DNA from 4 places in the Pelotomaculum isophthalicicum JI genome. Region 1 is predicted to be linked to each of the others. Evidence: riboswitches for the same ligand, from Rfam matches in the RefSeq annotation. Region 1 holds a riboswitch; each other region holds the start of a gene.
What was found. A riboswitch is a leader RNA that binds a small molecule or an ion and turns the genes downstream of it on or off. The one in region 1 is predicted to bind cyclic di-AMP.
Positions count from the first base shown of each region.

Region 2: it holds a riboswitch for cyclic di-AMP, as region 1 does, so the genes downstream of both, L7E55_RS01705 (CAP domain-containing protein) here and L7E55_RS17595 (CAP domain-containing protein) in region 1, are expected to answer to the same signal.
Region 3: it holds a riboswitch for cyclic di-AMP, as region 1 does, so the genes downstream of both, L7E55_RS00810 (LysM peptidoglycan-binding domain-containing protein) here and L7E55_RS17595 (CAP domain-containing protein) in region 1, are expected to answer to the same signal.
Region 4: it holds a riboswitch for cyclic di-AMP, as region 1 does, so the genes downstream of both, L7E55_RS14705 (cell wall hydrolase) here and L7E55_RS17595 (CAP domain-containing protein) in region 1, are expected to answer to the same signal.

Region 1 covers NZ_JAKOAV010000020.1:60,498-67,913, forward strand. The annotation lists gene L7E55_RS11235 (ATP-dependent Clp protease proteolytic subunit) at 1-700, opposite strand, end outside; gene L7E55_RS11240 (manganese catalase family protein) at 1,219-1,821, opposite strand; gene L7E55_RS11245 (spore coat protein CotJB) at 1,849-2,172, opposite strand; gene L7E55_RS11250 (spore coat associated protein CotJA) at 2,190-2,315, opposite strand; gene L7E55_RS17745 (diguanylate cyclase domain-containing protein) at 2,625-2,831, opposite strand; gene L7E55_RS11255 (YmaF family protein) at 2,999-3,415, opposite strand; gene L7E55_RS17595 (CAP domain-containing protein) at 3,622-4,227, opposite strand; cyclic di-AMP (ydaO/yuaA leader) riboswitch at 4,234-4,407, opposite strand; gene L7E55_RS11265 (response regulator transcription factor) at 4,762-5,439, shown strand; gene L7E55_RS11270 (HAMP domain-containing sensor histidine kinase) at 5,429-6,949, shown strand; gene L7E55_RS11275 (HlyD family secretion protein) at 6,971-7,416, shown strand, end outside.
Region 2 covers NZ_JAKOAV010000002.1:82,380-89,379, forward strand. The annotation lists gene L7E55_RS01680 (hypothetical protein) at 1-36, shown strand, start outside; gene L7E55_RS01685 (hypothetical protein) at 210-872, opposite strand; partial or broken gene L7E55_RS01690 (YbaB/EbfC family nucleoid-associated protein) at 907-1,218, opposite strand; gene L7E55_RS01695 (DUF3794 domain-containing protein) at 1,350-2,432, opposite strand; gene L7E55_RS01700 (DUF3794 and LysM peptidoglycan-binding domain-containing protein) at 2,481-4,019, opposite strand; gene L7E55_RS01705 (CAP domain-containing protein) at 4,217-5,200, opposite strand; cyclic di-AMP (ydaO/yuaA leader) riboswitch at 5,206-5,409, opposite strand; gene L7E55_RS01710 (FliH/SctL family protein) at 5,644-6,015, opposite strand; gene L7E55_RS01715 (hypothetical protein) at 6,044-6,454, opposite strand; gene L7E55_RS01720 (trypsin-like serine protease) at 6,542-7,000, opposite strand, start outside.
Region 3 covers NZ_JAKOAV010000001.1:169,635-177,050, reverse strand. The annotation lists gene L7E55_RS00835 (FmdB family zinc ribbon protein) at 206-457, opposite strand; gene L7E55_RS00830 (TIGR04076 family protein) at 573-842, opposite strand; gene L7E55_RS00825 (hypothetical protein) at 937-1,155, shown strand; gene L7E55_RS00820 (tetratricopeptide repeat protein) at 1,183-2,190, opposite strand; gene L7E55_RS00815 (5' nucleotidase, NT5C type) at 2,246-2,851, opposite strand; gene L7E55_RS00810 (LysM peptidoglycan-binding domain-containing protein) at 3,035-3,838, opposite strand; cyclic di-AMP (ydaO/yuaA leader) riboswitch at 3,838-3,988, opposite strand; gene L7E55_RS00805 (DUF2512 family protein) at 4,048-4,419, opposite strand; gene L7E55_RS00800 (zinc ribbon domain-containing protein) at 4,462-4,839, opposite strand; gene L7E55_RS00795 (ribonuclease HI family protein) at 4,954-5,379, opposite strand; gene L7E55_RS00790 (AbrB/MazE/SpoVT family DNA-binding domain-containing protein) at 5,635-5,889, shown strand; gene L7E55_RS00785 (aminotransferase class V-fold PLP-dependent enzyme) at 6,232-7,416, opposite strand, start outside.
Region 4 covers NZ_JAKOAV010000035.1:5,496-12,911, forward strand. The annotation lists gene L7E55_RS14695 (damage-control phosphatase ARMT1 family protein) at 59-916, shown strand; gene L7E55_RS14700 (hypothetical protein) at 924-1,763, opposite strand; gene L7E55_RS14705 (cell wall hydrolase) at 1,830-2,630, opposite strand; cyclic di-AMP (ydaO/yuaA leader) riboswitch at 2,633-2,773, opposite strand; gene L7E55_RS14710 (hypothetical protein) at 3,340-3,567, shown strand; tRNA gene L7E55_RS14715 (tRNA-Met) at 3,589-3,664, shown strand; gene L7E55_RS14720 (hypothetical protein) at 3,909-4,352, shown strand; gene L7E55_RS14725 (IS4 family transposase) at 4,762-6,009, shown strand; gene L7E55_RS14730 (Rpn family recombination-promoting nuclease/putative transposase) at 6,595-7,104, shown strand; gene L7E55_RS14735 (hypothetical protein) at 7,403-7,416, shown strand, end outside.

The DNA of each region.
Region 1 (7,416 bases):
GTACCGTCCCGATATCTCTGGCTAATTCCCCGGTGCGAAACATTAATTCGCGGAATTTCTCCTCCGTTATGTCCGAATGATCCGTAACGAAACGCACTACCCGATCCTGCATCTTATCCAGATATTCATAAGTCTGGGGAACGCCGATTACCAAGCCGTTCAAACGGATCGGGTGTATGGTCATGCTTGCTGTTGAAGCGATAAAGCTATAGGTGCATGATACCGCAACCGGCACGCCGATTGAATGTCCGCCTCCCAGTACAACAGATACGGAAGGCTTGGACATGCTGGCAATAATCTCTGCAATCGCTAAGCCCGCTTCCACATCTCCCCCCACCGTATTAAGCACAATTAAAATGCCTTTTACCTCGGGAGCTTGTTCCAAAGCCACCAACTGTGGAATCATATGTTCGTATTTTGTGGTCTTATTCTGCGGCGGGAGCACTAAATGGCCTTCAATCTGACCTACTATGGTCAGGCAGTGAATGTTACTTTTTACCTCGGGTATCGGTGTTGAGCCCATTTCCTTGACCGATTCAAGCGCGCCTTTGGTCTGGCCGGCCACTCTCTTACCGGGTTTCGGTTCTTTTTCAGGCTCATCCCTTCGTTCAGGTTCTGGCAATACATCCGGATCGGGCTCAGGCACACCGGGATCGCCGGGTATTATTCCCGAATCGGATTTACAACCGGCAGTGGTCATTTTCTTCACTCCTCGCAATACTTAGAAATTTTCTGATTCATTCATCTCTTAGTATGCTTTGGAAGAAGTAAAAGTAACCACCAAAAATTCATGATAAATAATCAATATAAAAGCACAAAGTCACATAACGGCCCTTGCAAAGACAGAGGACAAAAGTTGTGCCATGGAAATTATTTACTAAAAATGATTAAAAGCATTAAGAAGAAGGATAGAAAAGAATAAGCCAGGGGTAAGTAGTTCCTTGGCTTTGGCATATTTTACACCGTTTATTCAATCACAAACACGTTCCGGCAACCACCCCGCCCGATCCTTTACGAGATCGCGCACCAATCCCTGCTCCGTCTCACACCGATAACGCAATAAAGCTAAGGAGATCCTTGCCCTCATTGGTGCCGTATGATAAGGTGTGGCACTTACCTCACGGGAGTCTCCACTTTTAAAACTCTGACACGCGATAATAGCAGGTAGCACCGTTTGCAGTCATCTTAATGCCAGCCGCTTTAATCTCTCAAATATCCTTACGGTTCTACAATATCCTTTCCCGTACTTAAAAACACCTTTTTTTCACGCATGAAACTCTGGACATCGTTCAGCGTCTCGCCAAAGCGCTGAAAGTGTACTACCTCCCTCTGCCTTAGGAATTTAAGCACATCAGTGACACAAGGGTCATCACTTAAATGGATCAGATGCTCGTAAGTAGCCCTAGCCTTTTGCTCAGCATCCATATCTTCGGTCAGATCAGCAACCGGGTCGCCTGTGGCAGCTACATAGGCGGCTATCCAGGGCACGCCGTTGGGGTCGCTCCAGAACAGGGCGGTGTCATGCTGGGCGTAATGCCCGCCCAGTCCGGCGGCCTGCATTTGCTGGGGGCTGACTCCCCTGGTCAGCTTGTAAAAAAGAGTTGCCACAATTTCCATATGAGCCATCTCTTCAGTGCCAATATCCGTCAGCAACCCTTTTGCCTTGTCCGTGGGCATGGTGTATCTTTGGTTCAGGTACCGTAAAGAGGCCGACAATTCCCCGTCCGGCCCGCCATATTGAGTAATAATCACTTTTGCCAACTTGGGATTAGGACCGGATACCCTTACCGGGTATTCTAATTTTTTTTGATAAACCCACATTAATTAATCCCTTCCTTAATTCTAGATTTACATATCCCAAGGCCAGGGGGAGTTGATCCACTGCCAAGGGTGCTGACTGGAAGCCATACCGAAAGGAAATAGCGGACCGTAATATTGTTCATAGGCCTCAATACATTTTTTTAGCTGAGGCACAACCGAATTATATAAACTCAGGGCCTGCTGGTCATCCGGATGTGTATCCAGGTATAAGTTTAATTCAATAGCGGTAAACTCAAGTTCTTGTATTTTTAAAAGCATTTGCGCCTGTTGATTATACATGTTTTCAGCTTTGGCCTTATCTTCATGTTTGTCTGTTTTTTGAGTCTGGGTCTTTTCTTGTTTATTGTCCATTTGATTCACCTCTCTATCTAACCTGGGTATGGCGATACCAGTTCAGGGAATATGGTACCGTGGGCTAAAGCTTCCGCCGGACTGAAGACCTGCCCCATTTTTTGCCATGGAACATAGGCGCGCGCTAGTTGCATTGGCGGCATTGTATCGCCTGTGTATGGTAGCGTATTTGGAAGTCCTGGCATATTGGGGGCAGTTGGATAATTTGACGGGGGAAGATATTTATTGAAGCTCATAGAAAAACCTCCTTATTATAGATACTTTATCTTATGAAAGAATTACCTTAATGCACACGCTGTAGTCCCTGGTGGTATTTGGCAGTATACACAACCTTATCTTTTTACCCGCTTATTCCCAATTTTAATTTGTCATTAAACAAAAGCCCCCCGGGGATTCCGGGGGCGCAAACTGCTGCACTGTAATTTATAACGGAAAGGATAAATACAATACATTTAATTATGTCTGCTGTAATTTTTATTTTTTTTCTGCTGATACATCCTTTGGTCGGCTTCTTCTATTAAATTAATAATAGTTTTCGAATCAGACGGTTTCCAAATGACAGTACCGAAGCTAATTCCAATTTCTTTCACAGTCTCATCTATATTTTTCCATAGGTTTAGCTCTTTATAAAGCGATTGAATTATTGAAAATGGTACCAAAAAGACACTAGGTTATCTGTAAGAAGCTGAATATGTTTACATGCAAGCCGCTCTTCTTTCCCCCGGGGTGGCAGTACCTGGGGGAGAGAAGAGCGGCCTGCGAGCATAAAAAATATAACCGTACTATTTTGCACAACTCCTCTATTGCACTGGAATTATTTAAAGCTCTATGGTCTAGAATCAATAAGATAAGTTTCGATCGTTGTAGCAAAAAAAATACTATGGGAGTGCTCATCATTTAGTTTAGTGATTCCCTTAATCAAGTGTACATGCTTTTCATCATCAAGAGGTATTGCAGGTCCAGTCTCAATCACTATTTCATGTTGGTGACCTTCAAATAAATCTGTGTTTATTAATATGCCGTGTATATGTCTGAAGTGTCCGTTGGGTAGTTTTACAGGTATGACTTCACTTGTCACTCCAATAAAACGGTGTTTATGTCTTTCATCATTTTCTTGAGCACACTGTGTACTGCCCAAAAACTCATGCACATGAGTCTGTGGATTATTTTGGGGCTTTTTTAGGGCAACAGAACCAGTAATTGGGCCGTATACGGTAGCCGCGCTGTCATTTTTCTCCGGCATCAGAACTCCTCCAAACTTATTATAGTATTTTATTATATGGAAAACCGATGCCTTATTGTTACTACATAACTTTATAGCGCATATCTAATATTCTCAAATCCTTTATCTGTCAAAAAAGGACTTCGCGTTCGGGCGCAAAGTCCTTTTTTGACAAGTTTCTTCATCTACTATAGGTCTTACCTTACTCGGGTTATGTTTTTTTATATTTAACCGGTAAATTCCTCTGTAATCATCTCTCCGTAAGGCCCGCCGTGGACAACACCAACACCGATGTATTTATAATTGGAATTTAATATATTGGCCCTATGTCCGGAAGAGTTCATTAGGGCTGTATGTGCCGCTTGAACCGATTGGTTGCCCGCGATGTTTTCTCCAGCGTAACGATAGGTTATACCCTGTGATTTCATCATGTCAAACGGAGAACCATAAGTTGGCGACTGATGACTGAAGTAATTGTTGTTAATCATATCTTGTGATTTCATCCTGGCCACGTTCACTAGTCTCGTATCAACCGTGAGCGGCTGTAAATTTATTTTTGTCCTTTCCTGATTGACAAGGTTAACCAGTTGCTGTTCTTCAGCGGTCAGCCCTGATGTGGAAACGGACGATGGTGTGGAAACCGGAGTTGGACTCGGCTTTGAAACAGGTGTCGGATTCGTTCTTTGAACTGGGTTATAATTCTGTCCATATAATGAATTTAAACCTGGAAAGTTGCTAAAATTGTAATTTGTGGCGGCTTCTGCTTTTGGGCTAACAAACATAATTAACGACACGGCAAAAACGAAAGAACATACTAAGAGCTTCTTAAACACAGACATTTCCCCTTTCTTTTCGCGCCTGCGAGGTTAGCTGACGGGTTCGGTAAAAGATACCCTATCCGAAATCAAGTCACGTTTTTCCAACCTTTTATGACTATTTCGGGATTCACCCCAGATACTTGGTTCCCCCGCTCCCAGTGCGGTAAATTTTCTGAGATTCGGCATGAATTATTCTATTATTTGATGATCATATCTTTTTTTATATTTTTGTGCAAAAACCCCATTCCAACGTAAACTAGCGTTTATTCTAAGGGTACTAGAATAGCTGATATTAAATGTACTACTTATCGAATCATATAACCATGGTAAAACATCCCCATTGATGATGTTAAGACATTTTTTCGACACATTTCGGTTATAGAATAAATTTACAACAATATTAATACAAGTTTGGCAAAAGATAAATATTGACTTTTATGACAGAAAAATAATTCTCGACATTTTCCCGACATATTTAAGTAATAAAATAAACATGAAGTTTTACCGGTGAAAAATAAACTTCCTAATTATTTTATGAAGAGGTGGCCTATGCAAACAGTAATGGTTGTGGAAGACGATCATTCAATAGCCCTGCTGCTAAAAACTTACCTGGAGCATGCGGGTTTTCAGACCCAAGTTGCCGTAAACGGGGAAGAAGCATTATCCATGTTTTCTGAAGTAAATCCCGCACTGGTTCTTTTGGATTTAATGCTGCCCGGGAAAGACGGGTGGACGGTGCTGGATGAAATTCGCCAACTGAACAGTTGCCCTGTAATCATGGTGACAGCGCGCGGCGCTGTCGAGGATCGCTTACATGGGTTCGATAAGGGCGCTGATGATTACATATTAAAGCCCTTTGATCCCGATGAAGTAGTGGCTCGGGTGAAAGCAGTGCTGCGGCGGCCGGTTCACTTGGTTGAGCCTGAACTTGTCCAATTCGGAACCCTGGTGATAAATTTTACCTCCCGTGAAGTTACCGTCAAAGGGAAACCGATTTCGCTTGCGCCGCGGCATTGGGAGTTGTTGACTTTTCTGGTTCGCCACCCAAACCAGGTGTTCACCAGGGATCAGCTGCTGGACCACGTCTGGGGAATGGATTATGACGGGGGAGACCGTGCCGTGGACGTGTCGGTCAAACGCATACGGCAGTCTTTGCAGGAGTGGCCGGCGGATGAAGGGGAGATAGCGACAATCCGTGGAAAGGGGTATCTACTGCGTGTCAAGTAAACAAAACGATTATACTCCAAATACAGTATCAATGTTGACCTACTGGACACGCCGTTACGTCTTGGTATTGCTGGGCTGCCTTTTGCTCCTAGCCTTAGCTGCGGGAATTTGGATCCGGATTGATACATACGAACATATCTATAGCATGCTTGAATTACGCGCCGAGCAACTGGTTGATTTGAATGGTCAAGCGCCGGAAGAAAGCGAGTTTTCCAATAAGCTGCGGCAAATGGAGGCAGGCCCCCGCGAACTAAAGCAACCCTTTCCGGATGCGGACATTATAAAAGACGATTCTTCCAATAGAAAGCAACAAATGGAAGCGGGCCACCACGAACCGAGGCCGCCCATTCCAGAAGCAGTTCATACTGTAGATACAGCGGGAAACATTCAAATAATTAAAAAAGACGAAAATGCGGCTATTGATACTTCCGCGTTGTTCGCTGTTCCGCCCTCATATCAGAATGTCCTCGCCGGTAAAAATGTCCGTGAACAAGTTCATGTCGATTCTCAAACCTGGCTGCGTGTCGGCGTGCCTGTTTACCAAAACGGAACAGTCTGCAAGGCGCTCTATATCAGCATGCCTGTGGATAATCAAATCCGCGGCCCTTATGGTTTACTGGCATTACTTACCGTTACTATTACGTTGGCGGGCTGGTTGGTGCTATATTTTCTATCCCGGAGGTTAATCCATCCGCTCCGCGAAGTGGCTGCTGCCGCTCAGTCCATAGCTGAAGGCAATTATGACCCGGTTTTGCCCCGGGAGGTAAAAGAGCGGGAACTGCAACAATTAATCGAATCATTTCGCCATATGGCTGCTCAACTGAAACAACTTGAACAGCTTCGGTCCGTCCTGCTGGCAGGCGTGTCCCACGAACTGCGCACACCCATTACCTCAATCCGTGGGATGATCCAGGCGGTACACGATAAAATTGTAACCGGTGCGGCTGCGGAAGAGTTTCTGCAAATTTCATGGAATGAAGCCAAACGGTTACAACAGATGGTTGAAGAATTATTAGACTTTTCGTCCTTTGAGGCAGGCGCGGCACCCATACGAGGGGAGCCTGTTAATCTATCAAGCCTGATCAATGAGGTGATCCATCAACTGAGTGTACTTCCTGAATTCTCTAAAGTCCGGTTCGAGCCAGCCCTGCCGGCTGAACCTGTTTGGGTCAATGGAGACGCGGGAAGGCTCCGTCAAATGTTCATAAATTTATTTGATAATAGTAAAAAAGCTGCTGCGACTTTAATAAATATAAATTTCCAAGAACTTAATCAACAGATCATACTTGACATAGAGGACGACGGAAAAGGCATTGATACGACCGATCAACCTTTTATCTTTGAACGTTTTTACCGCGGCAGCGCCCGGCAGGCGATAGGCCGCGGGCTGGGCCTCGGTTTAACGATAAGCCGTTTGCTGGCTCATGCCCATGGCGGAGATTTGGTGCTATTACGTACTAGCGCCGCAGGTACGACGTTTCGCCTAAGTTTAACGCGATACTTAAAATAATATCCCGGGGGGGAAAACCATTTGGAAACTAAACCTAAGACTCTTTTTAATAAATTTAATTACTTCGCAGTGGTTATAAAAAGAAAAAAGCTGCTTTTAGGTTTTATCGCACTCGTATTAATTACGCTGACAGCATATTTTGTGACGAGCAGCCGCGGGAAAACGTCCGAGAATTACCTGACTGATACCGTTAAAAAAAGCACGGTCACCAGCACCATTTCAGCCACCGGAACAATCGAACCAGTGAGCACGGTTTCCCTGAGCTTTGAAAATTCTGAGGTAATTAAAAATATTTATGTAAAAGTCGGAGATCACGTAACTACCGGCCAACTGCTGGCCGAGCAGGCCACAGACAACTTAGAGGCTGATGTCATTCAAGCTTCAGCTAGCTTAAAGGGAGCTTCTGCCAAGCTGAAACTCCAACAAAATGGCTCCACTCAGGAAGATTTGGAAAAAGCCGCGGCAGA
Region 2 (7,000 bases), on a different contig from region 1:
CCGGGGCAAAAAGAAGCAGGCGATTCCGAGGTATAGTCATGCATCCTTTTGCCTGAACTAAGGCGGCTTCTTTTTAAACCGGAACTCTCCCCACCGGGCTGTTATTATTTCAAGCCCGTTTTTTTTATGATTACAGAAAAAACAAACCGCTTCCAGGCGGCACGAGCCACCTCCAAGCGGCGACAAACGATCAAAAGTTCCCTTACAACCTATTTGCTTTGCACTCTTTTGCGGTTATCCAGGCTATCCCACTTCATAATTTTCGGCACTTCCCGGACGGCTTGTTTTTCGCCGCTCCGGTCATTTTTCGCTGTTCCGGCTGCGTTTGACGCGTCATTGGCTGCAGCCGGCGTATCTTTTGATGAGTCTGACTTGGTGTTATTCTTCGCGCCTGTTCCCATTAACCCGGCCATCATGTTCATAAGGTTGCTCAAATCCATATTCTGCCCCCCGAGGGCGCAAAGCAGGCTCGTCAGCATAGCTGGATTCAGTCCTTGCCCCTCCTTACCGCCGCCAAGACATCCCAAAAGGTTCATTAACGCGGCAGGGTTGAATCCCTGCCCGCCGGTACCGCCTTGGTTGCCCAGCAAGCCTGCCAACATACCTATCAGGTCATTTAGTGACGGAGCCGTCCCGGTAGTACTGACCGGCGCAGGCGCCGGAACTGTCGCCGGCGCCGTGACCGGAGACTGTATGTATCCGCTGGAACTGCCGTGATAACGGTTCCCGATCAGACTCAAGATACTGGTGAGGTTTACCGAACACATATAAATCAACATTGTTTCCTGGTCCATCCCATACTTTGACTGCAGTTCCAGCACCCTCGCGACCGCTTCTTCCAACATGGCAGTTCCTTTGGCATCTTCAGCCAATCAAATCACCTCCCCGGTTAAATGTATGATATTGTTAAAACAATCCGGGTATATTGGGAATACTCATCCCACCGGTCAACTTGGCGATTTCGTTTTTAAACAAACTTTTTGATTCGGCGGTAGCTCTATTGAACGCACTCGCCACCATTATTTCCAGTGCCTCGGCATTACCAGGTTTCAGAGCGCCCGGGCCGAATTTAACATTCAGCACCTGCTGCTGGCCGTCCATCACAATGCTGAACAATCCTTCACCCTCACTGATTTCCACGGTTTTGTTTTTAAGCTCCTGCTGCAACTTTTGCATCTCGGCAACTATCGCGCCCATATTATTCATCATTCGATTCTTTTCCCCTTTCCATACACAGCGTCATGGCCGCTGCAACTCATTATTAAATATATTCGCCCGGCGCTAAAAAAGTTTATTAAAGGCAAAAAAAAAGCTGTTTTACAACAGCTTTTTCTATTTTCATCCCGGGATTAATAGTGCTTGCGCATGCATTCCAGCATAACATCGTCAATTTTGACAGTGTTGGTGTTCCCAGTGCTTGGGGTAAAGGTGAAGCGGACCATGATTGAATCAACGCTTGAATCTACTGCCGGTGTGGTAAACTGGACCTGGGTGTAGGCATTGTCCGGTATACCGGTGCTGGGCAGCGTTTGCGTGCCGATGCCGATCTGAGTGCCGAATTGATCATAGAATACTACTTCAGCGGTTAAGGAGAAAGCGCTGGTCGCGCCGAGCACATCTTCCCTGACCCAGAAGGTGAGGCGGTACTGGCGTTCGCCAACGATTTTTTTGCTGATCATCTGGAATAAAGCACCAGGCAGCGCCGTATTCAGCAGGCCGATCTCCGCCGCGAATGACCCGGAATGAGCCGTAGTGGTCTGGGATACATTGCTCGCGCCCCAAAAGACCGGGGAATAGGGGCTGGCCCAGGCTTCGAGGCCGCCGTCCCTAAGCAGGTTGCCGACGGGAGCCTCTTCCGGTGACGGGCAGGTCTGCACATAGATTTTGCGGTCTTCCGTAACCCTGGCGGTAGCCTGAATGACAGAAGTCTGGTGGACCCGGCAGCCGCGATGAATTTCAAAGTTCACATCAACATCAACATGACGGAACGTAATAGTAACATCATGCTTGTGGTGAACCTTCACAGGTTCAGCCAGTTCAACCAGCTTGGAAAACGGCAGATCCTCAGTCACGAATTTGACTTCGTTATTTTTATTTACATAGAATATTTTCTTGTGCAGAGTGCCGTTGACAACGATTTTCTTAAGAAACAAATCCCTAAACGGGTGCATGCTGTCGTGATGCACCATAACGAATTCTTCATCATGGTGGAAATGGTCGTCATGATGATGATGGGCTTCTTCAACAAACACCGGTGTGCCGGTCAGATCGCGAACATGAGCTTTAATTCTGTCGCAATTGTGGACCAATTCGGGCAAGGTGGCAATGTTGTCGACAACCACTTCCACATCTACAGACGCAATAACTAACGGCACTCTTATTTCAATGCATTTCACCGGCTGAACTTCCGTGTAGTAGAATTGTTCAGGCATTCTTTTAGACCTCCTTAATTATTTTTTAATTGCATTCAACAAAAATTATTAACCCATTGGCGCGCACGGAATCTTAATCACCTGTCCGACGCTGAGGACATCCGGGTTGGTAATCTGCGGGTTTTCAGCCAGGATCAGGGCCACCGTCGTTCCATGCGCCGCGGCAATTTTACTGAGTGTGTCACCCGCCAGAACAGTATAATCAGTTGGCACACAGGTAATAGGCGTGGGAGTCGGTGTGACGGCGGGCACATAAACGTGCAGTTGGGACAGATCGGTCACTGTCGCCTTGACTTTTAAAACAGCTTCCGTGTGTAAATCACACCCTTGCTGATCCACACTTACATATTCCGGACTGATTTTAACTTTGGCTCTCATACCATGTTCTGCGCCGGGCACTGTCACAAACGTGCGGAAATTCAAACGCTGGTGCAGCGCGTGGACAGCCTGGTCGGGTTTTGTGCTGACATAAACCACTTCCACATCGGCATGACCTCTGATCAACACTCTACCCTTTTGTATATCTGTTTCCGTAGCTTTTACCTTATCTACCCTTGACTCCAGCACTTTCATGACGGCGGGTTTTGTTTCAGGAACTTCAGTTGTTTCCCTGAGAACCACTTGAGTTTCTCCTGCGCCGATTTCCCGGTCAATCTTCAGTTTTACCTTGTCATAGCCCGCCTCATTTTGTAATTTGGTAGGAACATTTTTTAGCGTCCTGGTTTCGGAAACAAAGACGGTCAGCTTGACGATGACATCCGCTGTTAACCTCGGACAAGTTACCGTCGAAATTTCGGCGCTTTCCACTTCCGCCCGCACATGAACGTTCATGCCATGCTGGGCTTCAGGAACTTCCACAAAGTCACTGAATTTGATGACTTGGTGCAGGTCATGAACGGATTGCCCCGGGGTCAAGGACACATACAAAACTTCAAGTCTTACCTCACCGTCCACAATCACTTTGCCGGCAAGGACCCGTTTATCAGTAATTTCTACTTCCGCTTTGGTATTCAGAACTTTTTCCACGCCCGGTTTTTCTTCTGGCACTTCGAACGTATCGCTGACAATAATTTGCTTGGTTTCCTTCTCACCAATCATGTGTTCGACAGTGATATCCTGGGTTTCCAGAGCGACATTCCCGGCCGGAGTGGTCGTGAGCACTTCCATTTCTTCAACATCCATTATTTTTGCAAAAGTGCTGAGCACAGCGGCCACATCAAATGCACAAGCGTTGGTTTTACTTGGAGTCAAACTCACATCCTCCACAGTAAAATCGACAACATAATCCATCCCGGGCTCGGCGCCTGGCACATCGACAAAGGTCGTAAAATTGACATCGCCGTGCATCGAGTGAACTGATTGATCAGGTTCAAAGGCGACATACATCACTTGTACAGTCAGGGTCCCATTAATGATAATCTTGTCCGGGACAATGCTGATGTCTCTAACTTTGGCAGTTGTTTCTTTTGATAAAATCTTTTCCACGCTCGGCTTTGTTTCAGGAACTTCAATCTGACCTCTAACCACGGTCTGAACTCTATTTTCACCCTGGACCAAATTGACCTTAAGCATTTCGGTTCCAGCCATGATGGTTTCCTCCTTTCAAAATTTTTCTATACTAATATATGAGAGAAACATACGAAAATGTGCAATAAAGGTAGTCCGCCTGCAAAAAACGAAAAAAAAAAGAGGACCTGGGTCCTCTTCCTTATTTTAACATAATAAATATTTTTTATATTGTTTATATCTCGATCAGTTCTTCAATTTTTATGCTATACCGTTAATCAACCGATAAACATCTGCACGAACATTTTCCCGTATGGGCCGCCGCTGACAACACCAATGCCCACTTTAGTATAATTTGAATTTAATATGTTTGCCCGGTGTCCGGACGAGTTCATCAGATTGGTATGCGCAGAATCAACGGTTGGAGCCCCGGCTAGGTTTTCCCCGGCGTAGCGATACTGCACCCCGTATGTTTTCATCATATCGAAGGGAGAACCGTAAGTTGGTGACGTATGGTCAAAATAATTTTTATCAATCATATCCTGCCCCTTCATTCTTGCCAACTTGACCAGGGTCAGATCGATTTGCAGTGGTTGCAGGCCTGCCTTGCTCCTTTCCTGATTCACCAAATCGAACATCCGCTGCTCGTCGGCATTTAAACCGCTTACGGGTGTCGGCGTGGGTGTTGGTGTTGGCGTCGGTGTCGGTGTCGGTGTCGGTGTTGGCGTTGGCGTTGGCGTCGGCGTCGGTGTTGGTGTCGGTGTAATCACTTTTTGACCGCCTGTAAACAACAGGACGATAGTTTTATAGTTGTTTTTTGTGATTATTCCAACGCCAACCCGGTCATAAGATGAGCTGAGTATGCTCGAACGGCTGCCGCCGGCGCTTAGTCCCTGAAATGCCGAGTTAACAGTCATAGCCTTGCATAGGCTTTCCCCGGCGCTGCTATACTGCACACCGGCCGCCCTCAACATATCACAGGTAGATCCATACATTGGCGAGTTATGGCTGAAATAGCCGTTCGAAGCAATATCCTGGGCCTTAATCCGGGCCAGATTTGACAGAACAGGGTCGACAACCAGCGAGGCTTTATTCGCGTCATGGCGCGCCTGATTTATCAGGTCAGCCATAGACTGCTCATCAGCTGTGCAGGAAAGGCTGGCGTCAGCCGGCGCCGGAGCCGCCGCCCCAATCGAGAAAGCCAGCGCAAGAAGGAACAAGGTAGCAATCAAACCGAACTTCAGGTTTTTGGAAAACCGCATAAAGTTACTCCTTTCTTTTGAGCCTCCGGGGTTAGCTGACGGGTTCGGTAAAAGACAAAACCCTACCCATTCGAGTCACAAGATAAAGGACATGGCATTATTATACAATAATACCGGTGCCTGGGTCTTAGCTAATGACTTTACCGGGATTCACCCCATAAACCGGTTCCCCCGTACCCTGATTTTTTGGGATTCGGCTGCTTGTATTTAATTGGCATTGACTTAACGTCTGACGTCTGACGTCCGCCAAAAGACGGCTGTTAAAGAAGCTCTTTATGAAAAGAGCTTGTACAAGTTTAATATATAAGCGAATGGGGTCTCATGGCAAAACGGGCAATTAAAGACCAGCTATCGTAATGTTTACTTTTATGGGATTATTCTGCGGTGTTGTCAGATAGACTCCAAATTAGGGTTGATTGCTAAGATCCGGCAAAAAATAAAAGCTAACGGCAGTTGTCCAGGGCCTTGGTTACTACATGAACATCTACTAATAATAACTTAAACAAAGTTTCCGCTTCCCTGGCCGCGCAACCGGACAGAAAAATACTTAGCTGACCGCTATCGACAAGTTTTCGGATTACCTGGTAAACCCTGCCGTACGGTGGGTCGGCGCCTGGAGACTCTTCGGCGCCAGACCCTTCACTAAGTCTCAGTGCCGCTAAAAACCCATTGTTGTAACCTAATGCGCTTCCTTCGGTATATCCTTTTTCAAACCCTGACTCAAAGCCCAAGTTGTATCCTAAATGATAACCAAGATCTTTCTGCCGACCATGGGTCCAACATTGCTCATTTTTCCCTTTTTTTTCTTCGCCCATGTCTCCTGCCCTTCCAAGAGATTATACCCTAATATGTACCCATGGCATTAGGGGCGTAAAATACCGCCCCTAGACCTTCAGTAAGAACCAAACATTCCAGCCCATCAGCACCCGTTACAAAACAGGTTAAGATAAATAACTTTTTTTTCAAACCTTTACGAAACCGTTTCACGAGCAATTCATCAAGGTTATTCAAGGTGCTCACCATTTGCTGTGAGCTATCCACTACGAGTGAATACCGGCCGTCCGCCTGTTTGTTCAGGACAATTTGAAACGGCGAGTTCTGGTCCTGCCCCGATAACTCGTTAATCTTTTCAAGATATTGTTGAGCCGCTTTCATGGCGTCTTCTCTGTTGTTAAAACTCGGACCGATTGCCGGGATATCTTCACCTAAAAAAGCCAGCGCTACATCACCGGACACAACTGCTTTCAGTACCATAAGATAAGCCTCCCCGGTAATCAATATATGGCCCGGCTGAAACAAAGGTGAGGTGGATCAGCAAAAATCAATAATTTACGGGGAAAGTTAAACGAACTCTATGCCAAGCCGCTCCACTATATTGCTGATCCGGTTAAATATGGTCAGCTTATCCGATCCGGCAAACAGCAAACCCACAACTTTATGGTTTTGATTCAAAATTATTGACCCGCTGTCTCCCGGTTGTGAAGCCATATCAGTCACTACCTGGTCGGAAAACCAGACTTTTTCGTCATCTTTCATTTCCACTTGCAGCGTAGTGCCGATGGATTTAACCACACCACTAGTCAGACCGGTAGTCCTGCCGCTCTTTTGCACCTTCTGACCGGGTTTAATATCAGCTATTCCTTTTATCTCGCCTATCTCCAGGATAGAGGGCTTGACAAGATCCGCTGAATCAAGTTTGGCCAATGCGCAATCCACGGTGTTTTCAGCCGCATAGTTTTTATAAAAGCGTATTTCATAATCCCGTTTAACCAGGTTAAGGATCTTGGTACTTCCGCTAGC
Region 3 (7,416 bases), on a different contig from region 1:
TTACTCCTCCCCTCCATCCTCACCAACAACCAAACAATATCATTCTTTTTCTATTGTTCTATTATTTAGGTAGTTATTTAATTCACAATTAATATTTTTATATCACTTAATCCTTAATCTGTCAAACAACTTTTTCTTAAACAATAACCTTTCATAATAAATAAAACAGGCCGTTCATGCCGGCCTGGGTGTTTCCCTTTAAACATTATTGAAGTTCCTGTCCGCAGCAGGAACCGGCAGCCGCGCACCCTTTTTCACCGGGATTGCCGTTGCAGCACCTTCCCAAATCATCATTAGCCGGTCTCCCGACAGAACTAGGAAGAAAAGGAGCCGAGATGAGCTTCTTTAAATTGGAACCGCCACAATCAGGGCACTTGATTCCCTTTTCCTGACCGGCCAGTTGGAGAACCTCAAATACTTTTTCACATTCACCGCACTTGTACTCAAATATCGGCATATTAACCACCTCTTTTTTTTAATCAGATACTAGTATTCGACAATTGCCGCAAAAAATCCTACGTCTCATTTCAGTTAATTGGATAATGGCAGGGTTGTTATTATCGCTTCTTTCCTTAAACCGGCACCCTCCTCAGTTCAAAAATTACCGGCCTTTCCGGATCGGGACATGCCCAGGTAGTGACATCACTGTTGTCAGCCCAGGGGAACTGACCGCCATAAAGCAGCGCGGCAACAGCGGAACGCAACGAATCGTAGGCAAACTGGCACAGCCCGGCCGGAGATATCGCCGAGAACTCAAAGCTATCGCCTACCTTATGTCCGTATGAGCACACACCGTCACCCCGTATTTCAACAATAGTCGCGATTATCTTATATTTGTACATGGCCGCTCCCTCCTATTGGTATTCTATCAATAATTATATTTCTTACCCCGCCAATCCATTTCCGAACCGTGACACATACCGGATGAATGAACTTTTGCCGGTTGAACATAATAAATTTATGAGTAAACATAAAAGTCACGTCGACAGAAGAAGAAATGAATACGGTAACGCTGTTAGCAAGATGCGCGTTAAACAGATGGAGCGTTTAAATAAGGCTGCCCCATTAATTGAATATAATTTAGAAAACTTTTCGGGGAAATTTGAGATCTATGATCATAATAAAAATAAAGGAAGAAAAAAACCTCTATCATAACCGGTAATTATTTATAGCTTTAATTATTCAAATAAGTTCACCTTTCGCCAAGTAATGCCCGGTAATTGCAATCAGCTTACCTAGTTCCTCATCTGAGGGATCATCATTTAAGGCTCTTTCGAAACAAATTTTCGCTTCAAAATAATTGCCCAGTTTTAAGTGTGAACTCCCCATCATTTTAAAATAGAGTGGTTTGGATACTATTTTTGTCGCTTCCGAAAAACATGCCAGGGCATCTTCATACATACCAAGCTCATAATATGCAAGACCTCTCCAATGTAAGGACTGCTCGCTTAATGATGTTTCACCCAGGTATTCAACTGCTTGTTTGTGATTCCCCTTGCGGTAATTCACAATACCTAAATACAAGTTGGCTAAATTAATGTTACCGTCTAGTTCTTTATATTTAAGGATGTTATTTTCAGCCTCTGCCAAACGATCAGAATTAAGGTAGCAAATAGCAAGATCGAGAAAAACATGCGTTTCACCTTGATAAATGGAAAGATAACTCTCAAAGCATGAAATCGCTTCACTGAAGTTTCCTGAAGCATACAAAGATTTTCCCACCCAATAAAAGGCCTGAAAAGTATCGTTGTTGTTGTTTGCCAAGGACATTATTTCACGGAATATTTTTAATGCGTTGTCATATTGATTTAAAGCAAAATAAATCTTACCGGTATAAAATAAATTTTGGATTGTTTTAGTAGAGGCCGTAAAACAACTTAAGGCATCCTCATAACGGCCCAAACGATAAAGGCATGTACCCTTTAACGGCGCCAGTTCAGCCTGCGGGAGTTTGGACGAAGCTTTTTCCAATACTCCCAGACATTCCTCATAGCAAGTCTCTTTCTGATAGAGGGCGGCAAGCCTCAGGTAGATCTCCCCGGCCTTTTCATCCTTCCCAAGTTCCTCCAGGACGGTAGCATACCTGACTAAGGCGTTAATATTTTCAGGATCTTCCTTTATAATTGATTTTAATATTTTTTCAGACTCAAATATTTCCCCGCGGTAATACAGTCTGATTGCGTCAGACATTTCGCTCAACGGAAAAACCTCCCGTCACTTGTACTTACAACGTTAAAATATCAAATCACTTGCAATCTGTCAGATCAAATTTATTATTACACGAAGTCATCAACTGCTGTGATTCTATCACCAGAGCCCTGTATATTTCAAACCATGAGTGTTTGCGGTAAATTAGTCCCGGTAAATTCCCCCGGTTGTATGGAGCGTCCATCAATATGACCGGTATTCCCGCCGCGCTTAACTCCAGGCCAACCTCAAGCGTGTCCTCTACCATTACATCCAGCCCTTTTTCCAGGCAAGTTTCATCTTTCTTGTAACTTCCGAGGAGCACTAACTCATCGTAAAGCATACCATGCCGCCGCAGCCAAGCCTGTGTTTCCTGTTTATACGCTTCTCTTCGAGCCGTAACGATACAAATATGATGATATTTTTTGATCATACTCAGATAATGCGCGGCGCCTTTTACAGGGCAGGCGGCGGACATTAAAAACCGGCCCTTTTGTTCAATAAACGCTTTTAATTCAGTTGCTGTGATCTCAAAAGTCTGAATAATATTATACAGATGAATCTCTTCAACCTGCTTGTTTTTATTAAAATAACGATTAAGTTCCCGAACCCATAAAGGCAGGCTGTCTGCCAAAACGCCGTCAATATCTACCCCGACTCGCATTAATATCCCCCGTTCAATTGTGGGCTTATTTTATCAGTGGTGGGATCAGTATATGTCAAATTATCGCAGATTGTCAATTGTGTCACCATCCACAATTCCTTAGTAAAAATAAAGCCCGGCTAACCGGACTTTAGTTGGTATGGGTGTTCGCTGTAATTGTACTAAGCAGTTAAAAAACAGCTATTAATAAGTAAAAACAACATTTCCAATAACCGTGCTCACAGGTCTGGACCACAGCCAGTTATTATTGACCTTATTTCCGGCAAAGAAATAAAGCGCCCCGTTGGTCGGGTCCACCCCGCTCAACGCATCCTTTGCCGCCTGGATGGATTGAAAACTTGCGGGGTTGTCGATCCATCCGTTCATGACCGGCTCGAACTGGTAGGTACCATCATTGTATTGATAGATAACATCTTCAATAGATTTTGGAAAACAATCGCTGTTTAACCGGTTCAAAACAACAGCGCCAACCGCCACCTTCCCCGCATACGGTTCACCGTCCGCCTCAGCCGTAATTAAACGGGCCAAAAGGTCAACATCAGCGAGTGACGGCCTCCGGAAATTGCTTCCCCGGCTCACCCCGGAAACAGATTTTTTCACAGTAGCGCCAGCCCCGGGAATTGCCAGAACCATGCCCGCGTAGATCATGGTGTCTCTCAGGCCATTGGCCTGCATAATATTCTGATAGCCCACACCAAACATCTGGCTAATCGAATAAAGGCTGTCTCCCTCCCTGACGGTGTAATAAGAGCCTTCACCACTATAGTTGCTTTCCGGGATATTAAGCTGCTGCCCCGGGTAAATAAGAGAGTCCTGGATTCCATTGGCTTCCTTCAGGGAATCTAACGAGATACCGTAATCCAAACTGATAGAATAAAGACTTTCCCCGGGCAAAACATCGTGAACAGCGGCATCAGCGATAGCCGGTACTGCATACACCCCCAACAATAATAAAAAACCTACCAAGAGACGAAAAACAAAAATCAATAAAATCCCTCCTCCGCCTTCGGGGTTAGCTGAAGGGTTCGGGTAGAGGGCACCCTACCTTTATAACCGCTCGCGGTTAATCCGGATTCACCCCAAAAAATTTTGTCCCCCGTACCCCGTAATATATCGGGGATTCGGCTTTATTTAACAATTATATCAGTCATTAGAATGCCTGGCCATATCACAAATATTGACATTCTATTATCCTATTAAGGTTTAATTTTCCCTTTATATATCAACCTGGCCAGATAACGAACATGGTAGTACCATTCACCAAGCCCAACTAACACGGCAATAATTATCAGACCAGGGACTGGAAGATAGACTTTTTCCACTGACCGTACCACTTCCCAGGCAACTACCACGGTTATAACAACATCAGATAAAACTGCCAAGCGATTCCCATACTGCGGTAAAACTATCAAATCGGCAATAAAATAGGCCGCCAAAGTCAAAACCATTGCTGCGATCACAGCCGTCAAGGTAGTGATGTTACCCATTACCGGCATAATTAATCCAAATATTGTAATTATTAGTAGGAATTTTGTTAAAATAGCATTAAAATGTTTATTTTTGAACATTTAATTTTTTCCCCACAATTGCTATTGGTTGACTCGGTTGGGTTATTCTGAAATAACCTTAGTACCGCAAATAAAGCAAAATTTAGCGGCGGCGGGCAGTTCCGTCTGGCACTTGGAACATATCACCGGTTTCGGCATAAGTTTTGCCATCTGCGCTTCATATTCAGCGATATCATCCTCCAGCGCTTTTGTGCTTACAAGAAGACGTTCCACCTCATCATCAAGTTCTCGCTCGCCTTTATATTGCAGATAAACCAGTTTACCCAGAGCTGATATGTTGTTTTCCATCTCCTTTTCCAACTTGCTTATCTCAAACTTTAACTTAGCCGCACCCACAAGGTCACTTGATTTTTTACTTATTGTTTTAGCCCCTTCAGTTAGCGTCTTGGCGCTCTCACTAACCTTTTTAAAAATTTCCATATAGGCGCCTCCTTATTTTAATGTATATAATTAATTCTAGACAGCTCAAATACTTCCCTTCTATTCTGTTGCCAAGCAAAATTTATTTCTCCCTTATTTAAACAAAATTTTATACTATAAACGGTAATTATCAAGTTCACGGTTGACCGCCGCGTCAGCCAGCTTATTTTCCTCTCTTGGCACATAGCTCAAGGTAACTTTGAGATTGGGATTATCGGCAAGATTTTCCCATACGCGCCTGGCAATCTCATATAGTTCAGGGGCCTTAATTTTATATTTACGATTAAACTGGCGTACTATTAATTCACTGTCTGACCTCACTTCAGCTTCGATGTTTCCATGCTGGCGGGCCAAATGAACCAGCGCTGCTACCGCCCCTTCCAAAGCGCTCCACTCAGCATAATTATTGGTTAACTTATTCCCAAGGAACTTGCTTTTTGTGGCAAGGACCTGACCCGCCTCGTTAGTAATAACCATTGCCGCAGCCGCATTCCCCGGGTTGCCGCGGCTGCCGCCATCGATATTAACGAAAAATTTCAAAAGAATCACCCCGTATTTTATTCGTTACTAATCACCGGCCTTTACCAGTTGTGGTGATCCCTTGAAGAATACTACAAATTCACACATGAAGCAAGTTTACAAATATACCCTATAATACAAGGTTAGCAAATATTAGGGACATATTGTTAACTGAATAATTTTTAAACAATTATTTCAGAAGTATTTACTTTCAATGGTATCATCTGGTATAATATCAATGTAATATTTTGTCGAAAAAAGGGGAGGAATGTAATATTGAAAGCAACGGGCCTGGTCAGAAAAATAGACGACCTCGGAAGAGTGGTTATTCCCGCAGAAATCAGGCGCATCATGGGTATTGACGAGAAGAACCCAATAGAGATTTATACTGAATTCGACAAGATAATATTAAGGAAATACGAGCCAACTTGTACTTTTTGCGGCACCACCATAGATGTCCAGAGTTATCAAGGTAAAATAGTATGCCGGAAATGTGTCCAAGAAGTATTTGATAATGTGAAAGCAGTATAATCAAGGAAACTATTTTCCCAATGTTCCGCCGCCTGTTCCCCCACTGCCCAAGGTGGGGGCTTTGTTATTATTGGATTACCAGCCAGGTAATAATTATTACTATAAACAAGGCTAACAACTGGGTAAAATTATTTGGCAATTTGCCTATAGTTATTGCCAAAAAAGCGAAAACCCCAAAAAATATTATCTCACAGAAACCGCCTAATTGTTCAAAAGGCATTTAATGATCACTCTCCCGGAGAAAAAAACTTTAAAACAACTTATGTTTTAGAAAATTAATATGTTACATTAATAACCCATTACAAACACATTAGAACGGTGGTTGTAATGGGTTATGCCCTTTTATATAGCCATGTATTTTTGGATATAACGTTCTTTATTGTTTACTATGTGATGAAGCGCTTGAACTAAAACACTAATTTCATCAAAGTCATTGTACAACCCAAAACTAACCCTGATCATACCCGGGCGGTTAAGAGGACGGCTGAGCGGACGGCTGTGGGTGCGATGCTCTCTTATACATGATTCTTTTTTTTCGGAAATCTTTAATAGTTCCCGGACATATGGCTGTGCGCAAAAGCACCCGCTACGGACTGCTATACCGGTTTCTCCTGCCAGGATGTCAGCTACCAAAGTATGATGAATCCCTTCGAGATTAAAGGAAATGATTCCTATCCGGGGTTTGTCGGGATTTGTATCACTATAGAGCTGTAGACCGGGTATATTTTTAAAGTTATCTATAGTGTTTTTCCATAACCCTAATTCATAATTACTGATATTCTGCATACCTATCATACTCAATGTTTTAACCGCGGCTTGCAAACTGAGCACTCCCATTAAATTTGGCGTACCTGCTTCTTCTTTATTAGGTGGATCGTCCCATACCACGTTAGTATGGGTAACAGTCCGTACAGTACCACCTCCGGTATATTCTGGGGCGCCATTCATAAAAGTTTCTTTAGGGCCGATCAATACCCCTGTTCCAAACGGCGCATACATCTTATGGCCGGAAAATGCCAGGTAATCAATATGCCGGGGTGAATTGAAAGGTTTCATGTCAATTTGAGCGTGTGGAACTAGTTGAGCTCCGTCTACGAATATTTTTGCATTATACTGATGGGCTATTTCCGCTATTTCATAAATGGGATTGACATATCCTGTGACATTCGAAGCTCCGGTGACTGCTACTAATTTTACAGAGCGCTTATATTTTTTCAATTTATTGACTAAATCATCAAGGCATAGTCTTCCATCATTATCTATTTCTATATAATCAACATGATGCTTATTTCTCCAGGGAAGATCATTAGAATGGTGTTCCATACATGTAGACAAAATTACACTTTTCTTAGTGTCATCACAAAGTCGATAAGATAATTTATTTATTGCTTCAGTCGTATTCCTTAAGAAAATTACAGTGTCATGATTAAGGTCCGCCTTAACAAAGTTCGCTATTGCCAATCTTGAATTTTCATATAATTCAGTTGAAAGCCTGGACTTATATCCTGCCCCTCGATGAACAGAAGA
Region 4 (7,416 bases), on a different contig from region 1:
GCTTTCCAATCTATGCTAAACTATAGTTAATGACAGGATCAATAATGGAGGTGACGTCATGCGATGCTTTGTTGACTGTGTATACTGTTACCTCAAACAGGCGGTCACCTGTATGACCATTGCCGGAATAAACGAGGACAGGCAGTATCCAATTTTGTACGAACTGATGGACGACATTAAAATCATGGACAGCAGAAGGACCCCGGCTGAAAATTCAACGGAACTACTGCAAAAAGTATACAAACTAATAAATAATGATGATCCGTATTTAGAAGCGAAGAAAAAGTCAAATCTCCTGGCCCTTGAATTATACCCGGAATTGAAGGAATACTTGAAAGGGTCGAAAAGCAGGCTAAATGACGCCTTAAAAATATCTGTGTCCGGAAACGTAATAGACCTGGGCATCAATAAAAGTTTTGATATAAACGCGAGTTTAAAACACAGCCTGAATACAGGTTTTTCAAAAGATGACTTCGGTTCATTTGTTAAAAAAATGAATCAAGAAAATAACATAATCATCTTGGGAGACAACGCCGGCGAAATAGTGTTTGACAAATTATTAATAGAAGAACTGGTATCCATGGGAAAAAAAGTGACCTATATTGTCAAAGGCGGGCCAGTGTTGAATGACGCCACGATGGAGGACGCCATAGAGGTGGGGATGGACAATATAGCCAGGATTGTAACCACCGGGTCAAACTATCTCGGCGCGCCTCTGCAAAAGGTATCGGAAGAGACCCAAAAACTGTTAAAGGAAACAGGCCTGATTATATCGAAAGGCCAAGCCAACTTCGAGTCCCTGGAACATGAAGAGACAGCTAAAGATAAGGTTTTTTTCCTGCTAAAAATCAAGTGTGAATGTGTCGGTATAGTTGCAGGGGCAAAATTTGGTGATATTGTGTTTTTTACGCGGTAAAGTAAATTCATGAAAAAAAATAGTTTAATTTCGCGGCCTTGAATAAGAATATGAGCACAGCCACGGAGACAATCTGAACTAGGATTAGGTGGTGCGAGGTAATACCAACTTGCGGTACGAATATGCCGAAGTGACCGATTGCCCAGTTCAATACGATGATCATACCCACCCCAAGAGTTCTATAACGCAAAGGCATTTTTATGCCAAGAAAAAGCGCTACTATGACACTTACGATGAGATGATATGAACTGGCCAAGATTAACTGTAGTTTCCCCGGGGCGCTAAGCTCATAGTAAGCGATTAGCAATTTAAAGAGTTGCCCGCCTCTGTTCACGGCGAAAGTAATGGCGCTTTCAATTGAGAAATACGTCAAGAGAATCATGAGAAACCGGAACGGGAGTACTTGCCGCCGCTTTTTGAGACCGTTCCAAAGCCATCCGCTAACGGCATACACGATAATCAACCCAATACCGGTATAAATTGATTTCCACCAAAAATGCTGGTAAATGCCAAGCGCCGCAAATAACCAGTCAATACAAGTAAAAATAGCGGCAAAACCCACGATGTAACGCCAGGAAAGCGAATAGGCATATATTAGCACTGCCGAAGCGGGGATGATGAAGAAATTCGATATATATGTACCCAGGTAATTGTCCACGCCTGTGGGGAAAATACCCGGCATATAACGGTATCCGTTCGTGGCAAGTATGACAACTTCAAACGGGTGGATCATGCTGAATATGCTTAGATGCAACACAAGCAGCTTCCAATCTCTCCGGTGTAGTAATACCACGGCTAATATTTTACCCACACTGGCTTTTTTAGATGCACGGCCGGAGCGGCGCATAAAATATACATAACCCCTGGGTATATTGCCCAGGGGTTCCCTCTAAATGAAATATACTATTTATATCTAGTAAGTAAAAACATGATTACCGATAACCCGGCTCAAAGGTCTGGACCAAAGCCATGAATTCTTTGCATAATTAGCAAAGAAATAAAGCGCTCCGTTGGTCGGGTCTACCCCGCTCAACGCGTCCTTGGCCGCCTGTATGGATTGGGCACTTGCCGGGTTGTCAATCCATCCGTTCATGACCGGTTCGAATTGGTAGGTACCGTTATCGTATTGATAAATAACATCTTGAATTGATTTTGGGAAGCCATTACTGTTTAGCCGGTTCAACACCACAGCGCCAACCGCCACTTTCCCGGCATAAGGTTCGCCGTCAGCCTCGGCTGTTATTAAACGGGCCAAAAGATCAACATCCGCCGATGACGGTCTCTGGAAGTTGCCACCCCTGTTTACCTGAGGCATGGGTGCTGCAGTTTTGACGGGTATGCCGGGGATGGCCAGAACCATATCCGGGTAGATGATGGTATCAATTAGGCCATTAGACCGCATAATATCCTGGTAGCTCACACCAAATCTCTGACCAATTAGATAAAGACTATCCCCAGCCTGGACGGTATAGGAAGCGTCTCCTCCATTTGATTCACCTTCCGGAACGTAAAGCTGCTGTCCCGGGTAAATCAGAGAATCCTGAATTCCATTAGCCTCCAGCAGGGAATTCAATGAGACACCATAATCAATGCTGATAGAATAAAGACTCTCCCCGGGTTGTACGCTGTGAATAGCGGCGTCAGAAGCGGCTGGTACTGCGAACATCCCAAACGACAACAAAAAACACGCAACGATACGAAAAACAAAAATCAATAATAACCCCTCCTCCGGCCTCCGAGGTTAGCTGACGGGTTCGGGTAGAGGGCACCCTACGATTTGCAAATCAAACCGATTCACCCCAAAAGAACTTGTCCCCCGTACCCCGGGTTTTCCCAGGGATTCGGCCTTTTCCTATTATTATACATGTTTCCCGTATGCTTGACTAACACTCAATAAATGGTAATATAGGTTTTTAACGTAAACGCATTTAACAAAATTATAACCACCGGTATGATGAAAGTCGGTGGTTATAAAAGACAGCCTTCAATTTGAGTTTTTACAGTCTAAATGCAGCCGCCGAAGCATCCCACGCCAAAAATGAGCAGGATGAAGATCAGGAAAATAATAAACCCGACATTACCAAAACCAGTTCCAACAGCACCATCCACGCCGAAAGCCATTTATATCACTCCTATTATTTTTTTTGTATAATATGCAGGAGTTAATAAAAGTGTTAACCTATGGCTACGCGCCAAAATTAATCTAATGGCATACCTGATTCTCCACTAATTCACACACTAACCCTTAGCATCCCCGAATTTCAATCTGTCCAGCTCCCCAGCATGTTTTCAATAACTCTGCTACAAATTTCTGAGATATTTTTCCTATTTCACTCCGCTATTTTTTACCAGTTTGCTTATTACCCTACAAATATAAAATACTACATCGTATAAATAATTAAGACTATTTAGGAGTTGGTTTTATGGGATACGAAATCAAAGTGACACCTATCTTCCCAAAGGATTTTCAGAAGAAATTTTTCCAGAAACCAAAAGCCCCAACCACAAAGAACAACAATCCAAATACTTTCTCACAGATATTGGACATAGCAATTAAAAATACCAACAGTAACCAGAAGGTTTTTCTTGACAAGCCAACGACTTCCGCTCGCTTTTCCCAATATAAGGATTTGCACTACATGTTGTATTAGTGCTATAATGAGTTTTGCTGTCGCGGGGTAGAGCAGCTGGTAGCTCGTCGGGCTCATAACCCGAAGGTCAGGGGTTCAAATCCCCTCCCCGCAACCAATTAAACGCAAGACCACTTCGGTGGTTCAAGACCACTTCGGTGGTTTTTTATTTTTGAATAATCAGATTCCATTCCCTCTACATAATTCACCTCTGATGTCCTGACTTTATGATTACTTTAAATTGTTATTGCATATAATATAAAAAACCACGGTGACCACAGTAGCTACATTGACCACAGTAACCACTTATTATATAATGAAAGTGAGGAATTAAAATGGAATTCCGAAAGGGGGGCCACAAAATGCAAATGCAATCTAACTCCATACCAAGGTATAATATAAGAGACACGAAAAAATATTATTCTGAACTCAACAAAATTGCTTTAAAAGGAATTGAAGTAATAACCTACAACGCAACAAGTGAAAACGAAGAAGTATCACACATCAAGACTTCTTACTTAAATAAGCTTTTAGACAATTTGCCTTTCAACCCTATAGTTGAATATGATGATGAACTTTGCGTTCATACTGTTTCATTAAATGAAATTAATCTTTATGGCGAAGGTAAAACCGTTGAAGAAGCAGTCGTTGACTTAGTCAATAGTATAATTGAATTCCTTGCCATTTACATTGAAAAGTTAGATGTGTTTTCTAAAGTTGAGCCTGAATCAAAGCAATTATATCTATTGAAACTTCTTAGATGCAATGGTGATGGGGAGAAAATAAAGAAAGCGATTGGTTTCTGATGCCTATACGATTTTCACATGGTGATATAAAAAAACTTTTAGCCCATTTCAATATGTCATCAGATAAAGGTTCGACTATTTACTATGGTTTGGGTCGAGATGGTATATGGAGAACATGTAAACTTGACTATCATAAAGATCGGGATATTATCGCCACCGGAACTGCTAAAGCAATAGCCATCTCTCTAAAATTCAAAACCGTCCTAGAAATGAAGAAATACATAGAAAAGCACTAGTGTTGCATTAAATAATTGAAGAATAGTCAATACTCAAAATAGCTTAAAACAATAAATATATCTCTAAAAATGACCAATTTCCATAAATATCATGGCATTTCATAAAAAAACTCCTTATAATAGAGGCATAGCAGGTAATCCTGTCCATAGTCTCTAAAATAAGGAGAAAACGCATGGATAAGGATACCACTAAATCCACATTTAATAAAGTACTAAATCAATTTCCGATTAAGAAATTTAACTCTCTAGTTAAAGAAAACGGTTCAGACGAGTATGTCAAAAAGTTATTTACGATTAAATTGCTGTATCTCCTGGTTTTTGCTCAGATTACCCAAGTTGAGTCTTTGAGGACACTTGCTAAAAAAGTAAAAAACGATGTTGAACTACAGGAAAACCTAGAGCTCGATTCCATAAGCTTCTCCCAACTATCCAGGCGGCTCAGTGATATTGACAGCGATTTTTGGGGGACAATGTTTACTCACGTGGCCAAGGACGTAATGCAAAAAACCGTTGGCACCACCCCTTCTGCGGAACGCATCCATATAATAGATGCCAGCACCATCACCCTCTGTCTTAGCAGTTATAAATGGGCTGATTACCGCAAGACAAAAGCAGGTGTAAAACTTCATCAATGCCTTGTTTATGATAAAGATAATGATAATGCCTATCCTGATAAAGCTATTCTTACTACAGCCAGAAAATCTGATAAATCACAGCTGGATGAATTACTAATTATTGATTCTAACGCACTATACGTATTTGACCGGGGCTATGTCGATTACAAGAAATGGGATGACTATTGCGAAGCCGGAATACGCTTTGTTACCAGGATCAAAGACAATTTTATCATTAACACCATCGATGATACGCCGGTTGACGGTACCAATATGACCGAAAGCATTGTGATACTTGGCGATCTTAATACAACAATGATGAGGAATAAGTTACGACTTATTCACACTGTGGATACCACGGGAAGTCCGGTTGTTATTCTAACAAATGACTTTAGCATTAGAACTCAGGAAGTATCTGAGATATACCGCCTCAGGTGGAAGGTGGAGCTGTTTTTTAAATGGATAAAACAACATCTAAAAGTAAAAAAGTTTTTTGGTAAAAGCCTCAATGCGGTATACACTCAGATTTGGATAGCACTTATTACTTTCTGCTTATTACAGCTACTAACCAGGGTGACCCTTAAGGTAAAAAATTCTTTACTGGATATCCAGCAATTGATCAAAGATAACATGTTCAAGCCCTTTGAAAATATTTTAGAGATTTTACGAAAGCAGCCCACCAGGACTTCTTATGGCAGGCGAAAGACTGAAGATTACAACTGGCAATTTGAGCAATTGCTAACAGAGATTAAGTATGGGGATACCAAATTCCTTGACAGTTATGATTTAGAGTTGAATTACCTGTAACCCTAAATAAAGTATATTTGTATAAATGTGGATACTGGATTACCTCTTATGGCGCCGTTGCCTTTTTAGATTATGTGAGAAAAACCTTGTTCAGAAAATTCTGTCGCCTTTTTTCTTGGCCTAAATTTTTATTATTTTTGATGTTGACTTTTAAAATTAAGTTTTATGCAACACTACTGAATACTTTTGCAAAAACCCCAGCCTATAAAAACCCTAACCTATAAGACAGAAAAGAACCTCAATCTTCGCGGCTTTCGCTTTCTCACATCTCAAAATTTTCGATATATCCTCTGATACAGGGTCGGCTCAGTCACCAACTCATCTTTACACATCTTGCACCAGGAATTCATATGTTTAACGGCAAAAATGCGCTCTGTCATGTCTAAGCTGCCCCATGATATCAAGCCGGTGTTTAAACGTTCAAACGCATGACCGGCAACTTTTATATACCATGACTTTCTTGAAAGTTTCCCAAAGTACAAGGGTTTCGACAGGATCGCGATGCGTATAGATAAAAGTAACCGGCTACTATTGCGGCATGACACCCCACGGTCCCACTGTCACCGTGATCGTAATTGTGATATAATGAGCGACAAAGAGGCCGATATCGTATACAGACTGCGTATCCGGGGTACCGACGTAATATTCTACGTACTGCTGGAGTTGCAGTCGACCTTGGATCATACCATGCCATTCCGTCTGTTGCAGTACATGGTCGAGGTGTGGCGGGACGCCTACAACAACACGCCGGAGAAAGAGAGAAAGCGTAAGGGCTTCAGGCTGCCGGCCATCGTGCCCGCCATTCTTTACAACAGCGAGGGCGGTTGGACGGCCCGCCGAAGCTTTAGGGAATACCAACCCGAACCCTGGGAGGTGGAAAAAATGATCACCAACATCGAGCGGACCCTTGATGAGATGCAGAGGCAGGCAAGGACTGAAGGTAAAGCCGAAGGTAAGATTGAGGGTAAGATTGAGGGCAAAGTTGAGACAGCCAAGGCGGCGCTGAGGGAAGGATTGGACGTTGACGTGGTTTGCAGGATAACCGGGCTGTCCAGGGAAACTGTTATGGAACTGAAGAAAACGCTGGAAAACTGAAGACGAAGGAACAAGTTTCTGGCCCTTACCACATGTCAACGAGTGGTAAGGGCCGTTTTATAATCATTAGAATGAAATACCAGGAAGTTGACCGCAATGGAAATTACCGAGAAATTTATCTAAAGGATAAGAAAAAATACATCGGCAAGTTCCAGATCGCTGCAAACCTCTAGAAAAAATTATTCTTGAATGCCCGGCAAGATTTTGTTAAAATTAATTTACAAAATTTATATATAAATAAAGTATAAAATTTTGCAAAACCTCATACTATATTATTATAGACAGGAGAGAAATGGCGGTGAATGCTATGGC